2 regions of the Blautia sp. AM42-2 genome follow, and region 1 is predicted to be linked to the other one. Evidence: riboswitches for the same ligand, from Rfam matches in the RefSeq annotation. Region 1 holds a riboswitch; the other holds the start of a gene.
The links. A riboswitch is a leader RNA that binds a small molecule or an ion and turns the genes downstream of it on or off. The one in region 1 is predicted to bind thiamine pyrophosphate.

Region 1 (7,053 bases):
AGACATTATTCTCGCCAAGTTTTGTGATGTTCTCCTGCTCTTTTGTATATTCTTTTGTGCGGATGATTTCATCCATCCACCATTTGTTGCAGGAAGCTGCACTCAGCATGCATCCCATCAGGTGATAGTGGCCGTCTGCATGTGCGAATGCGTGCAGGGCATTGTGGCTGTCTACGCCGAATTTGTTGCTGGAAATGAATACGGTTCCGCTTGTACCAAGGGAAACGTTGCACATGCCGTCACCTACGGTTCCGGTTCCGACTGCGGCTGCTGCGTTGTCTCCGGCTCCTGCTACAACTTTACAGGTCTCCGGCAGTCCAAGTTCTGCTGCTGCTTCCGGTTTTAAGGTTCCGACAGCGTCAAAGCTCTCATGGAGCTCCGGCAGCATCTCCAGGGAAATACCGCAGATTTCTGCCATCTCTTTGGACCAGCATTTGTTCTTGACATCCATCAGAAGCATGCCCGATGCATCGGAGTAGTCGCTTACGAATGCGCCGGAGAGACGGTATGCCAGGTAATCTTTTGGAAGCATGATTTTGCAGATTTTTGCGAAGTTATCCGGCTCATTTTCTTTCACCCAGAGAATCTTCGGTGCGGTAAAGCCTGCAAATGCAATGTTTGCGGTGTACTCGGAGAGTTTTTCTTTTCCGATTACGGTGTTCAGATAATCGGTCTGTTTTGCGGTACGGCCGTCGTTCCAGAGGATCGCCGGGCGGATGACGTTATCGTTCTCATCCAGGATGACAAGGCCATGCATCTGGCCGCCGAAGCTGATGCCGGCTACCTGGGATTTGTCTACGTCTTTTACCAGCTCGCGGATTCCCTCTTTGCTCTGCTCCCACCAGTCTTCCGGTTTCTGCTCAGACCAGCCTGGATGCGGGAAATACAGCGGATACTCTCTCGATACAATATTTACAATTTTGCCTTCCTCGTCCATCAGAAGCAGTTTGACAGCGGAAGTACCAAGGTCAACACCAATAAAATACATGTCGAATCTCCTTTTTCTACTCTTTTTCAAAAAGGGCGGCAGCAGACCTAGATCTCTGCTCCGCCCTTTTGCTTATGCGTTACTGCATATCTTTCTTATTTTTCAGTGAATCTTCCGGAACGGATTAGCCCCACGGATTCTCTGTCGGGTAACGAACACCCTTCGGCTGGTTGTAGCCGATCTCATCTACTTCAACACCGAGCATTTTGAATACTTCGAATAACGGTTTTCCGAAGTGTCCGAATGCTACTGCGCCGTGATGCGGATAGTTTTTCTCTACCAGTACGTGACGGTAGAATCTGCCCATCTCCGGAATAGCGAAGATACCGATGCTTCCGAAGGAACGTGTTGCTACAGGAAGAACCTCGCCCTCTGCGATGTATCCGCGCAGTTTTGCGTCAGATGTGCTCTGCAGACGATAGAAGGTGATGTCTCCAGGAACGATATCTCCCTCGAGGGTACCCTGTGTTACTTCTTCCGGAAGGGTTCTTGCCATGATCATCTGATATTTCATAGAGCAGAATGCCAGTTTGGTGGAAGCGGTATTTCCGCAGTGGAATCCCATGAAGGTATCTTTTAAGGTGTAATCAAATTTGCCTTTGATTTCGCTCTCATACATATCCTTCGGAACGGTGTTGTTGATGTCGAGGAGTGTTACGGTGTCTTTGGATACAACGGTTCCGATGAACTCGGACAGTGTTCCGTAGATATCTACCTCACAGGATACCGGGATGCCCATCTTGGTCAGACGGCTGTTGACATAGCAAGGAACGAATCCGAACTGTGTCTGGAATGCCGGCCAGCATTTTCCGGTCAGGGTTACGTATTTTCTGGAGCCTTTGTGTGCTTCGATCCAGTCTAACAAGGTGATCTCGTACTGAGCCAGTTTCGGCAGGATTTCCGGTTTCAGGTTTCCTTCGCCGAGCTCTTTTGCCATATCTTCTACGACTGCCGGGATTCTCTCGTCGCCTGCGTGTTTGTTGAATGCTTCAAACAGGTCAAGCTCGGAGTTCTCTTCGATTTCTACGCCGAGGTTGTACAGCTGTTTGATCGGTGCGTTACATGCCAGGAAGTTGGTCGGACGCGGTCCGAAGCTGATGATTTTCAGGTTCTTAACAGCTACAACTGCAGTTGCAACCGGTACGAAATCTTTGATCATGGCTGCTACGTCTTCTGCATCGCCAACCGGGTACTCCGGAATGTATGCGTGCAGGTTGCGCAGTTTCAGGTTGTAGCTTGCGTTCAGAACGCCGCAGTATGCATCGCCGCGTCCGCCTACAAGGTCGTCGCCGGTCTCTTCTGCTGCTGCTACTACCATGCAAGGTCCGTCGAAGTATTTTACAAGCAGGGTTTCCTCGGTCTCCGGTCCGAAGTTTCCAAGGTATACAACAAGTGCATCACACTCTGCTTTTTTCAGGTCTTCGAGTGCGTTCATCATGTCGATTTCATTCTCGACGATGATTGGACATTCGTAGATTTCTCCGTCGTATGCTTTTACGACTGCTTTTCTTCTGTTCTCGGAAAGGCTGTTCGGGAAGCAGTCACGGCTTACTGCAACGATACCTAATTTGATTTCCGGTGTATTGTTGATCATTTTTGAAGATCCTCCTTTTTTTGGTTTTCTTGGTTTTTGGTTTCTTTTTATGTTCAGAACTGCTCTTTTGGGGCAGTGTTTCTGATTTCTGGTTTTGTCTCTGGTTTTATTTTACCGAGAGGTTTTCTCCTTTGATGCCTGCTACGCTTCCAGCGATGTTTGCATCCGGGTGGCTTAAGAGCCATTTGTTTCTGGCGAAGAGCAGGTCGTCTTCCGGGGTGTGTTTTTCTTCCAGGGTGATGTCGGTATTGGTTCCTTTTGGAAGGACTACGACGCATTTGAAGCCGCTGGCTGCCACGTTGCATGGTGCGTAGTGGAGGGTGGTTGCGTAGACTTCAATGGTGGTTCCGGCCGGGATTAAGAAGGCCTCCATTTTGGATGAGTCGTAGGTGTGGTCTTCGGTGATGTCCTGTTCTTTTCCGAGGATCAGGATCAGGTCGGTTACGGCGATGTTGATTTCGCTGTCGCGGTGGTATTCTACGGCGTTCAGTAAATGGTTGTGGCCGTTGCAGTAGCCGATCTGGATCGGCATGCCGCCGTAGAGGCTGTCGGATACGGACTGGGCGCTTTTGCAGGCTTCGAGGCTTTCAATGGAAGGCTCGTAGACTACGTCGTCGGGACATGGGGTCTCGGACATGGCGGTGATGATGTCGCTGACGTCGAGGTCTTTGATGACTTTGCCGTACTGGCGGAATGCTTCGTCTGTTACTTTCAGAATCTGCATTGTGTTGGTGCTCCTTTCGTACAATTAGTTTAATGATTGAACTAATTGTAATATAGCACTTGTATGTACTTCTTGTCAACATGTATTTGGATGAAAAAACGGGTAGGTTGACAAATAAGGGGGAGGTTGGTATACTTTAATACGTTAAAATAATAAGACGCTAGGGGAGCCTTTGGCTGAGAACGTGGGACAGGGATAAGCTCACGGACCCTCACTACCTGAACGGGATAATTCCTGCGTAGGGAAGCTGGAACGTGGTTTCGGAGGTGATTCGGGACTGTGTTTTTATGTGAGCCCCTCCAAGCGGAATGCGAAGGAGGTTTTTTTATGAGTTTTTTTGTTACTGCTGACGGCGGACTGACGACTGCCGGTTATGTTGGATGCGTGGTGCTGATGGTGGCGCTGGTGGTGATTGCTTCGGTTCTTTCTGCTCAGAAGAGTAAGGGGACGGGAATGGATGCAAGGAAGCTGGCGTTTTGTGCGATGGGGATGGCGCTGGCGTTTGTGACTTCGTATGTGAAGGTGTTTGAGCTGCCGTACGGGGGATCGGTTACGTTGTTTTCGATGCTGTTTATTGTGCTGATTGCGAACTGGTATGGGGCGAAGACGGGTATTCTCGTTGGTTTTGCTTATGGACTGCTGCAGTTTATCCAGGGGCCGTATGTGCTGTCGCTGTTCCAGGTGTGCTGTGATTATGTGTTTGCGTTTGCGGCGCTGGGTGTGGCCGGATTCTTTGGAAAGAAGAAAAACGGGCTGCTGATCGGGTATATTGTAGCTGTGCTGGCGAGGGGATTTTTCCATACGTTAGGCGGGTATCTGTACTGGATGGATTATATGCCGGAGAATTTCCCGCAGTCTTTAAAGGCGCTGTATCCGATTATTTACAACTACAGCTATCTGCTGGCTGAAGGTGTGCTGACGGTGATTCTGATCTCGCTGCCGCCGGTGAAGAAAGCACTGCAGACGGTTGCAAGAACAGCACATGGTGCAAATTAAATAGAATTACGTGAAAAAATCCGGGAACGCATGATTTTGCGTTTCCGGATTTTTTACGTGGATATCAAAATTTACTGAGCACTCTCCTCTGCGGCTGTGTCGGCGGCGGAGCTCATGGGGGTGATGACGATGTTTTCTACGCCGATTCCGGTTTTGCGGGTTACGATGTCTTCGATCTGGGCACGCTGTTCCTCGGTTACTTCTTTCATCGGAACGACGATGTCGGCGGTTTCGCCGGTCAGGTTTACGACGACGTCGGTGAAGCCTTTGGCTTCGAGGAGGAGTTCGGTTGCCGACTCTTTTTCTACGAGTTCCGTCATTTCCACCATGCTCTGGACGGCGCTCTGGCGCTCGGTTTCGGAGAGGTTGGTGTTGTTGATGATTTCATTTAAAGTGTCTTTGTTCTGGGAACGGATCTGTTCGCGGTCGATTCTGGCCTGGGCCATGTATGTAGATGCCCCGGCAAGGACTGCCTCTCCCGGCGTTTCGGTGACGGTCCGCGACGAGTCCCCTGCTGTGCCGGCATCCACCTCGTCGGTGATGTCGGTGTCCAGGCTGGAGATGTCTTTTAAAACGGTGCTGGCATCCGCCGTGGTTCCGTCTGCCTTCTCCTTCGTGGACAGGGTACTGTCAGCATAGTTGATGTATCCGGCGACGGCAATCATGATCGCAAGGGCGGTGATGATGACCTGATTTTTCCGGAATTTTTTCTTTTTCCCGGCCGTCTTTTTCGGCGATGGTGTCTCTGCCATTTTCTCAGGTGCATTCATTTCCTGTTCTAATTTTTCCACGCATTTGACTCCTTTACTTCATTTTGACTACTTTAATCTTATTTGCGCCCACCTGAAATAATGCCATCACGGCCTCCTGAATCTCCTGTATCGTCACCGGGTTTCCCCCGCCTTCTGCGATAACGAGCACGCCGCGCACCGCCGGGTACTCCTCGGAAACCACATACGGTGTCTCGGCTCCGTTCTGTGTCTTTTCATAGACAGTTGCCTCATCCTGCGACGAGGATGTAACGCTTCCGGTCTCCTCTCCCTTCTTGTTTTCCTCCGTTGTGCTCCGCGTTGGGACATCTTTTTCCACAATCTTTTTTCCTGTGGATTCCAGCGTCACCACGACGTGCACTGCGCCCACACCGTCCATCTGGGAAAGTGCGTCACAAAGGCGCTGTTCCATCTCCTCCTGCACCGAAAGTCCCGCATCCCCCGCCGGACGCGCAGCCGTCTCCTGCGGCTGTTCTGTCTCCTCACTGGTCTTTTTTGTTCCCGTCGGCAGCAGCAGGACAACGCCGATTGCCGCCAGCAGGAAGTACAGCATCCACTGCTCCTTTTTCTGTTTCCGGAAAAACGCCGCTGCCTTTTCCCTCATAGGCCTATTCCGAAATCTCTACCATAATATGCGCCGGATCGGTTCCGTAGACCTCACTTAAAACACTTTTGATCTCTGTCAGCTTTTCATCGAGCATTTCCCGCTGTTTTTTCTGTTCTTCGCGGTAAATGCTCGTCTGCCGCATCGGCGCTTCAATGCGGATCTCTTTTGCCTCACCGGTGTTTCCCGGCTCCAGCGTTACCGAAACGGCTGCCCCCGGAATGCCGCTCTCTGACAGATACATCCGGATCTGGCGCTCCGTCTCTTTTTCCCAGGCGCCCACGTAATACTGTTTTTCAAAGCTTTCTGCACGAATCTGTACATTTTCCATTGCTGCTGCCTCCTCTTCCAGCGTCAGACGGTCGAGCGTCTGCGCCATTTTCTGCTCCAAACCTCCCGCTTTTAGCACGGGCTGAAAAAAAATCAGTACCATCACAATTCCAAGAAAAAACTGAACCGGCTTCTTGTCCTCCTTCTCCGGGATCAGGTTCAGCACAGTTGTCATAAAAATCAGAAAAATTGAAATATTCTTAAGCCACTGCAGAATCTCTTCTACCATGCCGCCTCCCGCCGCTGCCTGCCCAACTACATGCTAGAGCATGTCTGAAAAATCATTTCCGCAATCTGCAAGCCCCAGTTTGCGAAAAGCCTTTTTCAGACACGCTCTAGGAAAAAGTTCCCGCCAGGATTGCAATCGTCAGCAGAAACAGGATTTCTACGGTCAGAAGGAGACGCAGAAGCATCGCATATCCTTTTCCTGCCGCCGCAAGACATCCCGCGATCCGCTTGTCCGAGACGGGCTGCGCCGCCGCGGCGAGAAGGCGGAAGGAAAGACCCGAAACGAGAAGCTGAACGGCGGGGACCATGCCTGCTGCGAGCAGTACCAGCATTGCCGTCACGCCAAAGCAGTTGCGGATCAGCACCGCGGAGCCTGCCACCAACTCGGTTACAGCATTCACCGCATTTCCGATGCCGGGAATCATTCCGGCAGTCCGCCAGAGTGCCATCTGCCGCAGGGAATCGAGCGCCGGTGCGATCAGATTCCGGATCATCTGCATTCCCACAAGTACGCCGAGCGACGATTTTAAAAGGCCGTTCACGCAGGTTTCCAGCAGCTCTGTCATATGGGACAAAATCTCCTCGCCGGAAAGATCGTTTACAAGGGCGATGAGCAGATAGATATGGATCATCGGGAGGACGAGGGCGAGCAGAAGCTTTTCGACAGCCAGAATCACTAGAAGGAGCATCTGATAAAACATCACGGCTGATGATGCACCACCGGCGGCCGCGGCCGCCAGATAGTAGGATGGCGTCAGGATCCGCATAAAAGCGACCAGCGATGTGATGACAGCTTTCAGGTTTTCCCCGCTCGACTGG
Region 2 (7,053 bases), on a different contig from region 1:
TGCGGGACTCGCCGTCGGCTACTGGCCGGATCAGGAGACGGTAAAACAGAACGGAGCCATTGACCGTACATTTGAGCCGGAGCTCTCGAAAGAGGAGCGCGATGAGAAGATGAACGGATGGCACAAAGCAGTCCGTTACGCCGAAGGATGGGCGAAATAGAAAAAGATTTTGGAAATGCAGAAAAGGAACGGTTTCGTAATGAAAACCGTTCCTTTTCGCGTACTGTGACTTCTTGTCTACTGATGTTAAAGAATGTCGATATGTTCGCCGTTTAAAGCTTTGTTCATGCTTCGCACGGCACAGAATTTACCGCACATCGAGCAGGTATCTTCCTGTTCCGGCGAGCGGTCAGCACGGATGGCTTTTGCGGTCTCCGGGTCCAGTGCACAGTCCCACTGTGCTTCCCAATCGAGCACGCGGCGGGCGTCTCCCATCTTGTCGTCAATATCACGCGCATGCGGCACGCCTTTGGCAATGTCGGCAGCGTGTGCGGCGATTTTGCTTGCGATGATGCCCTGCTTTACGTCATCGAGGTTCGGAAGAGCCAGATGCTCTGCCGGCGTTACGTAGCAGAGGAAAGCAGCGCCGTTCATAGCGGCAATTGCGCCTCCGATGGCAGCGGTGATGTGGTCATAGCCCGGTGCGATATCGGTTACGAGAGGTCCGAGAACATAGAACGGAGCGCCCATGCAGATGGTCTGCTGTACTTTCATATTGGCCGCAATCTGATCCATCGGAACGTGGCCCGGTCCCTCAACCATAACCTGAACGTCTTTCTCCCAGGCACGTTTGGTGAGTTCGCCGAGGCGCACCAGCTCCTCAATCTGGCAGACATCCGTTGCGTCGGCAAGGCAGCCAGGACGGCAGGCGTCGCCGAGAGAAATGGTCACATCGTATTCACGGCAGATATCGAGAATCTCATCGTAATACTCGTAGAACGGATTCTCCTCGCCGGTCATGCACATCCAGGCGAACACGAGGGAGCCGCCGCGGGAAACAATATTCATTTTCCGTTTGTGTTTGCGGATCTGATCGATGGTTTTTCTGGTGATGCCGCAGTGCAGGGTGACGAAATCGACACCGTCCTCGGCATGGAGGCGGATGACGTCAATAAAATCTTTGGCGGTCAGCGTATCCAGGTCTCTCTGGTAATGGATCACACTGTCATATACCGGCACGGTGCCGATCATAGCCGGACATTCGGAGGTCAGTTTCCGCCGGAACGGCTGCGTATTACCGTGGCTCGACAGGTCCATGATGGCTTCTGCGCCCATATTGACCGCGGAGAGTACCTTCTGCATCTCCACATCGTAATCTTTACAGTCTTTCGAAACACCGAGATTTACATTGATTTTCGTGCGCAGCATCGAGCCGATGCCCTCCGGATCGATGCAGGTGTGCAGCTTATTGGCCGGAATGGCAACCTTTCCGCTGGCGACGAGCGGCATCAGGTCTTCCACGGCCATATACTCTTTTTCTGCGACTTTTTTCAGCTCCGGTGTTACAATGCCGCGGCGTGCGGCGTCCATCTGTGTTGCGTAATTGCGTTCCATCTGTTGTTCTCCTTTATTTTCAAAATCAGATCCGGTAAGCGTGGTTCAGCGGTCCTGAGCCGTGGCCGAGATCCATCATGCTCGCGAGTGCGCCCGAAATATACTCTTTTGCGGCGGAAATGGCATCCGGAAGGGAAAGCCCCTTTGCGAGCCCCGATGCGATGGCGCTGGAGAGTGTACAGCCGGTGCCGTGTGTGTTCGGATTGTCGATGCGTTTTCCTGTGAACCAGGTAAATGTGCCGTTGTGATATAAAAGATCGTTGGCATCATTGATACTGTGGCCGCCCTTTAACAGAACGGCACAGCCGCAGGAATCCCCGATCTCTTTTGCGGCGTGTTCCATATCGCTTTCCGACTGGATTTTGATGCCGGAGAGAACTTCTCCCTCTGGGATATTCGGTGTGATGACTTCGGCCAGAGGAAAGAGCAGTTTTTTCATCAGGTCAGGCACGCCGCCCGAAGCGAGCGCGGAGCCGCTTGTAGCGACGAGGACCGGGTCCACAACGATGTGTTTGGCCTGGTAGAAGCGAAGCCGTTCGGAGATGACTTCGATCAGTGCCGGGGAGGATACCATACCGATTTTGACGGCGTCCGGGAAGATGTCCGTAAAGACGGCGTCAAGCTGTGCGGCCAGAAACTCCGGTGTTACATCGAAAATACCGGAAACTCCGGTGGTGTTCTGGGCGGTGAGTGCGGTAATTGCCGACATGGCGTAAACTCCGTTTGTGATCATGGTTTTGATGTCTGCCTGAATGCCGGCGCCTCCGCTGGAATCACTTCCCGCGATTGTTAATGCTGTTTTCATGTTTTTCGCGTCCATGAGAATTACTCCTTTGCATTACTTTTCTTTTTGGACAGGCGACAAAGAAAGTGGTGCCCCCAGTCTGCCGCCTGGTGTGAGGATGAATGGTTACGTAAAATTATTTGTTTTCCAGCATGCGCAGAGTCTGTTCTTTCAGATCCTTCGTTGCGGAAACAATGTCTTTCTGTGCAAAAATGGCACTGATGACGGCGATGCCGCAGATGCCGCTGCCGGAAAGCTCCGTCACGTTATCGCGTGTGATGCCGCCGATGGCGATGACAGGGATTTTAACGGCATTGCAGATAGCAGTCAGCGTTTCGTGGCTGACATCCTCCGCATCCGCCTTGGAACCGGTGTGGAAGACTGCGCCGACGCCGAGGTAATCTGCCCCGCGCTGCTCGGCGAGAATGGCCTGTTCCACGGTCTGCGCCGAAACGCCGATGATCTTGTCCGGGCCAAGCTTTGCACGGACATCGCCGGCCTCCATATCGCTCTGGCCGACATGAACGCCGTCCGCATCCATCTTAGCTGCGATTTCCACGTTATCGTTGATGACGAAAGGAACATGGTATGCGGCACAGAGTTTTTTCAGTTCCAGTGCCTCTTCCATAAAGTGATCCTGGTCAAGATTTTTTTCGCGGAGCTGGATAAACGTTGCGCCGCCCTGCAGAGCCTTTTCCACCTGGCTGTACAGTGTCTCGCCGTTCAGCCAGCTGCGGTCTGTCACAGCATATAAAAGCAGGCCTTTTTTATCGCACTTCATACTTTGCACCTTTCTCCAGCGTCTCGCCGTCCATGTGGTAGATGGCGTCGATGATGCGGTTCCGGTAGGTGGAGTTGCCGTCTTCCGGTTTCATATGGCTCCAGCCGATCTCGCCGGCAAGTCCCATCGCGCAGACAGCGGCAGCAGCGGCTTTTAACGGCTCGTCCGGGTTGGCAACGAGGTAAGCGGTCATCATGCCGGAGAGCTGGCAGCCTGTTCCGGTGATGCTTCCCATCTCGGCGCGTCCGTTGCGGATCACGTAGCAGGTGTCAGCATCGGCAACGAGGTCGATCGCTCCTGTGATGGCGACAACACAGTTGTGGTCTTTCGCAAAGTTTTTTGCAAAAGCAACGGCGCTGTCGAGGTTTTCGTCTGTTACTTTATCGGCAACGTCTGCGTCAACACCCTTTGTCGTTCCGCTTCCGAGTGCCAGTGTTTTGATTTCGGAAATATTTCCGCGGATGACGGTGAACGGGATTTTTTCCATCAGTCCGACTGCGGTCGAAGTACGTAAGTGGCTTGCGCCTGCGCCGACTGGATCGAGCAGGATTTTGTGGCCGAGCGAAGCTGCTTTTGCACCGGCACGGTACATGCCGTCGATGCTCGTTCTGTGCAGCGTTCCGATGTTGATGTTCAGACCGCCGCAGATGGAGGTGATATCCTCGACATCCTCCGGTTCATCGGACATGATCGGGCTTGCGCCGCATGCCAGCAGAATATTGGCGACATCGTTTACTGTAACGTAATTTGTGATGTTGTGTACGAGAGGGGTTGTTTTTCTGACATTGTCAAGACAAGTGCCTAACATAATTTTTTGTTCCTCCTGTGTGAGTATTTTTGCAGAAGCAAATTCCCTTGCGGTACTGGAAGAACCTGTTGATGATGTGTTCATAGAGATTAAAAAAGCAGATATACGTGGAGGTATATCTGCAGAAAATGTGCATATCGTATCTCCCTACGTTGGCATTACCCAAATCAGGTTCAGGGTCTAGGAGATGCATCCTACTCTCAGCCCGCTTCGCACGCGAGCTCCCCTTTGCTTTCTGCAGACAATTATATACGCATAAAAACAATTGTGCAAGAGAAAAACGGAAGATTTTAAAAAATTTCAGAAAAATAAAAAAGACATGCAAAATATTGGAAATGTAATGTTATTTGGGTTGAAAGAGAAAATAATATCAGCGTAAAATGAAGTATAAAATATGCGTGGAAGACGGATGAAACGATGGAAGAACAAAGAAGCTTGAACTCTACCAGGACAGCCCGGAATACACCTTCGACCTGATCCTCGTGGACGTGCATATCGCAAAGCCGATTGATGCGGAATTACTGAAAAAGAAAATTGCAGAGTATTGCAGGTGAAAAGAAGTGCCCCTGCCCGGCATCTGATGTGTGCCGGGCAGGGGATTTTGATGTGCGAATCTTATTTTTCTTCCTCCGGGTACGTATAGCCCCAGGTTCTGCGGAAGGAGGTCATCAGATCCATGACGTCCTTCGTGTAGTCGAGGTGCATGGCAGATGCATCTCCATTGATGGCGCGTTCCATGTCGGCGAGCTCATAGGCGAGTGCATCGGCGTTGTCACCGGCTTTGATGATTTCGGATTCGCCGGTGGAAGCGTCTGTGATTTTTGCTTCCCAGGCACGCGGGTACTCCATGATCTCGATAAATCCGTTCTCACAGGAAACCATGCCGCGTTTCGGCTGTTTGGAGTGGAGAGAGAGCATCACACTTGCCATCTGTCCTTCCTGATTGGTGAGAAGGAGGCCGGCCTGCTCGTCCACACCGGTCGGAGCGGGCTTTACCTGGGAAAGGAGCTGATCCGGCTTGGAGTCGAAGAACCAGCGGATGAAGGAGAGTGCGTATACGCCGATATCAAGCATCGCGCCGCCTGCGAGATTCCGGTTGAAGAAGCGGTTCTTCATGTTGTACTCTTTGAAACTGCCGAAGTTCATCGTGATCAGATTGACTCTGCCGAGACGGCCGGAGTCGAGAATTTTTTTCAGTTCTTTGTAGATCGGCATATGGTAAATCGTCATTGCCTCTCCGATGATGACACCTTTTTCTTTCGCAAGCGCTATGGCCTCGTCGAGCTCGTCACTGTTCAGCGTAATCGATTTCTCAACGAGAATGTGTTTTCCATTGGCAATCGCCTCTTTCATAAAGCCAAGATGCGTGTTGTGCGGCGTCGTGATATAAATGACATCGACCTCCGGATCGGTAAACATCTCATGGAAATCATCGTAAACTTTTCCAATTCCATATTTCTCCACAAAAGCAGCCGCCTTCTCATGGGTCCGGTTGCCGACCGCGTAAATATTCTTTCCGTTTTTCTGCAGTGCGACCGCCATTTCATTTGCAATCACACCGCATCCGAGTACAGCCCATTTGATTTCTTTCATCGTTAGATTCTCCTATCGTATCTATTTCGCCCAGAGCGGTTCTTCGCTTCCGCTGTAGTCAAACCGTCCGTCGTTTTTCTCTTCCAGTGCTTTGATCATATGGTACGTAAATTCATTGTAAGGCGTTGGAATTCCAAGCTCTTTTCCCATGCGGATCAGCGCACCCGAGAACATATCAATTTCCGTATGGCGTCCCGCATCGAGATCCTGGAGCGTCGAGTAGCGCGCCGTCGGCGGAACCGCACTTCCGCGTCCCGAGGAGACATCCGCCTTGCTGATATCAATTCCCTTTGCCTCCGCAATCGCCATCAGTTCTGCGCGGAGTCCGTCGCTGATCGCCTTCATATGCACACTGTCGCGGTAGCAGCCGACCCCGGCACCGAGAATAGCCTGCGGCAGGTTATTGCAGACATTCAGCCGGAATTTGCTCCATATTTCCTCTAAAATACAATCGGTTGCCCGGTAATGCAGCCCTGTGCCGGAGAACAGATCCAGAACAGCCTGCACACGCTCACTGTCGTACGGCGCCGAAACTTCGCCGAAAATGATGCCGAGCGTCGCCTCAGGGTTGAAAACGTAGCCGTCATTCTCTTTATGAGAAGCTACTTTGATAACAGCATGAAGCAGATGCTCCGCACCGACTTTTTCCGCGATGATCTCCTCACTGTCCACGCCGTTCATCAGACTCATGATCACAGTATTCTCGCCGGTAACGGCAGTAATATTGTCAAGAGCCCCCGGCAGTGCGCCGTATTTGAGCGAGACGATCAGAAAATCCACGCCGTGTGCCTCTTCCGGTGTCCATACCTCCGGGTGATAAACCGTATCGTTAATTTTGCATCCTTTGTTTTTCAGACGCTTCGCCCGTTCCCCGGACGCGATAACGCCAAGCCGGATGTCCTTTTTCTCCGAAAGCCCCCAGATCACATAAGACCCAACCGCTCCGGCGCCCAGAACAGCAACTGATTTTATTTTCATAATAGCCTCCTTTGTAACTGTTTGAATTACCCTTACTATAACAAATTTTGCGGAGATCCTCAATTTGTTTTTCAAAATAGAGAATTTCGGAAAAGGAAGCCAACGGCGTCCGCGGCGAATTCCAGATCAACTACGCTTGCGGCTTCGCCTTCTCCGGCGACTACCCCGAAGCCTCCATCTCCGATCTGCTGCACGAGGCAGATCTGAAAATGTACGAAGACAAAATCCGGACGAAAGAAGAACAGAAGGCAAAAGAAAAACAAGAGAAGAAATAAGAAACGAAGGAGAAACGAAATTCGAACATTTCTCCTTCGTTTTTTGCACGCATTTTTACCGGGAAATCATATTCTAAGGTTAGAATGAAAAAACAGGAGAATCTGTTGATGAAAGGAAAATGGCTGACAGGTGCGCTTGTACTGGCAATGGCGGCAGTGACGCTGGCGGGATGCGGGGCAAAAGATGAGACAAAAGAAAAAGTGGAGCAGGTGACATTAAATGAGGTTGCCCACTCCATTTTTTACGCCCCGCAGTACGTGGCAATTGAGGAGGGGTATT

Region 2: it holds a riboswitch for thiamine pyrophosphate, as region 1 does, so the genes downstream of both, thiM (hydroxyethylthiazole kinase) here and DW915_RS12560 (energy-coupled thiamine transporter ThiT) in region 1, are expected to answer to the same signal.

What each region holds. Positions count from the first base shown of each region.
Region 1 is NZ_QUIM01000012.1:36,937-43,989, forward strand. Features, by position in the region: gene xylB (xylulokinase) at 1-988, opposite strand, end outside; gene DW915_RS12550 (L-fucose/L-arabinose isomerase family protein) at 1,113-2,579, opposite strand; gene DW915_RS12555 (DUF4867 family protein) at 2,689-3,306, opposite strand; TPP riboswitch at 3,459-3,568, shown strand; gene DW915_RS12560 (energy-coupled thiamine transporter ThiT) at 3,634-4,302, shown strand; gene DW915_RS12565 (SpoIIIAH-like family protein) at 4,374-5,093, opposite strand; gene DW915_RS12570 (hypothetical protein) at 5,107-5,676, opposite strand; gene DW915_RS12575 (stage III sporulation protein AF) at 5,681-6,235, opposite strand; partial or broken gene DW915_RS16585 (DUF6783 domain-containing protein) at 6,262-6,318, opposite strand; gene DW915_RS12580 (stage III sporulation protein AE) at 6,342-7,053, opposite strand, start outside.
Region 2 is NZ_QUIM01000007.1:15,508-22,560, reverse strand. Features, by position in the region: gene glpK (glycerol kinase GlpK) at 1-160, shown strand, start outside; gene thiC (phosphomethylpyrimidine synthase ThiC) at 247-1,554, opposite strand; gene thiD (bifunctional hydroxymethylpyrimidine kinase/phosphomethylpyrimidine kinase) at 1,580-2,359, opposite strand; gene thiE (thiamine phosphate synthase) at 2,475-3,119, opposite strand; gene thiM (hydroxyethylthiazole kinase) at 3,106-3,927, opposite strand; TPP riboswitch at 4,054-4,165, opposite strand; gene DW915_RS09330 (Gfo/Idh/MocA family protein) at 4,543-5,520, opposite strand; gene DW915_RS09325 (ketopantoate reductase family protein) at 5,542-6,498, opposite strand; gene DW915_RS09320 (ABC transporter substrate-binding protein) at 6,882-7,053, shown strand, end outside.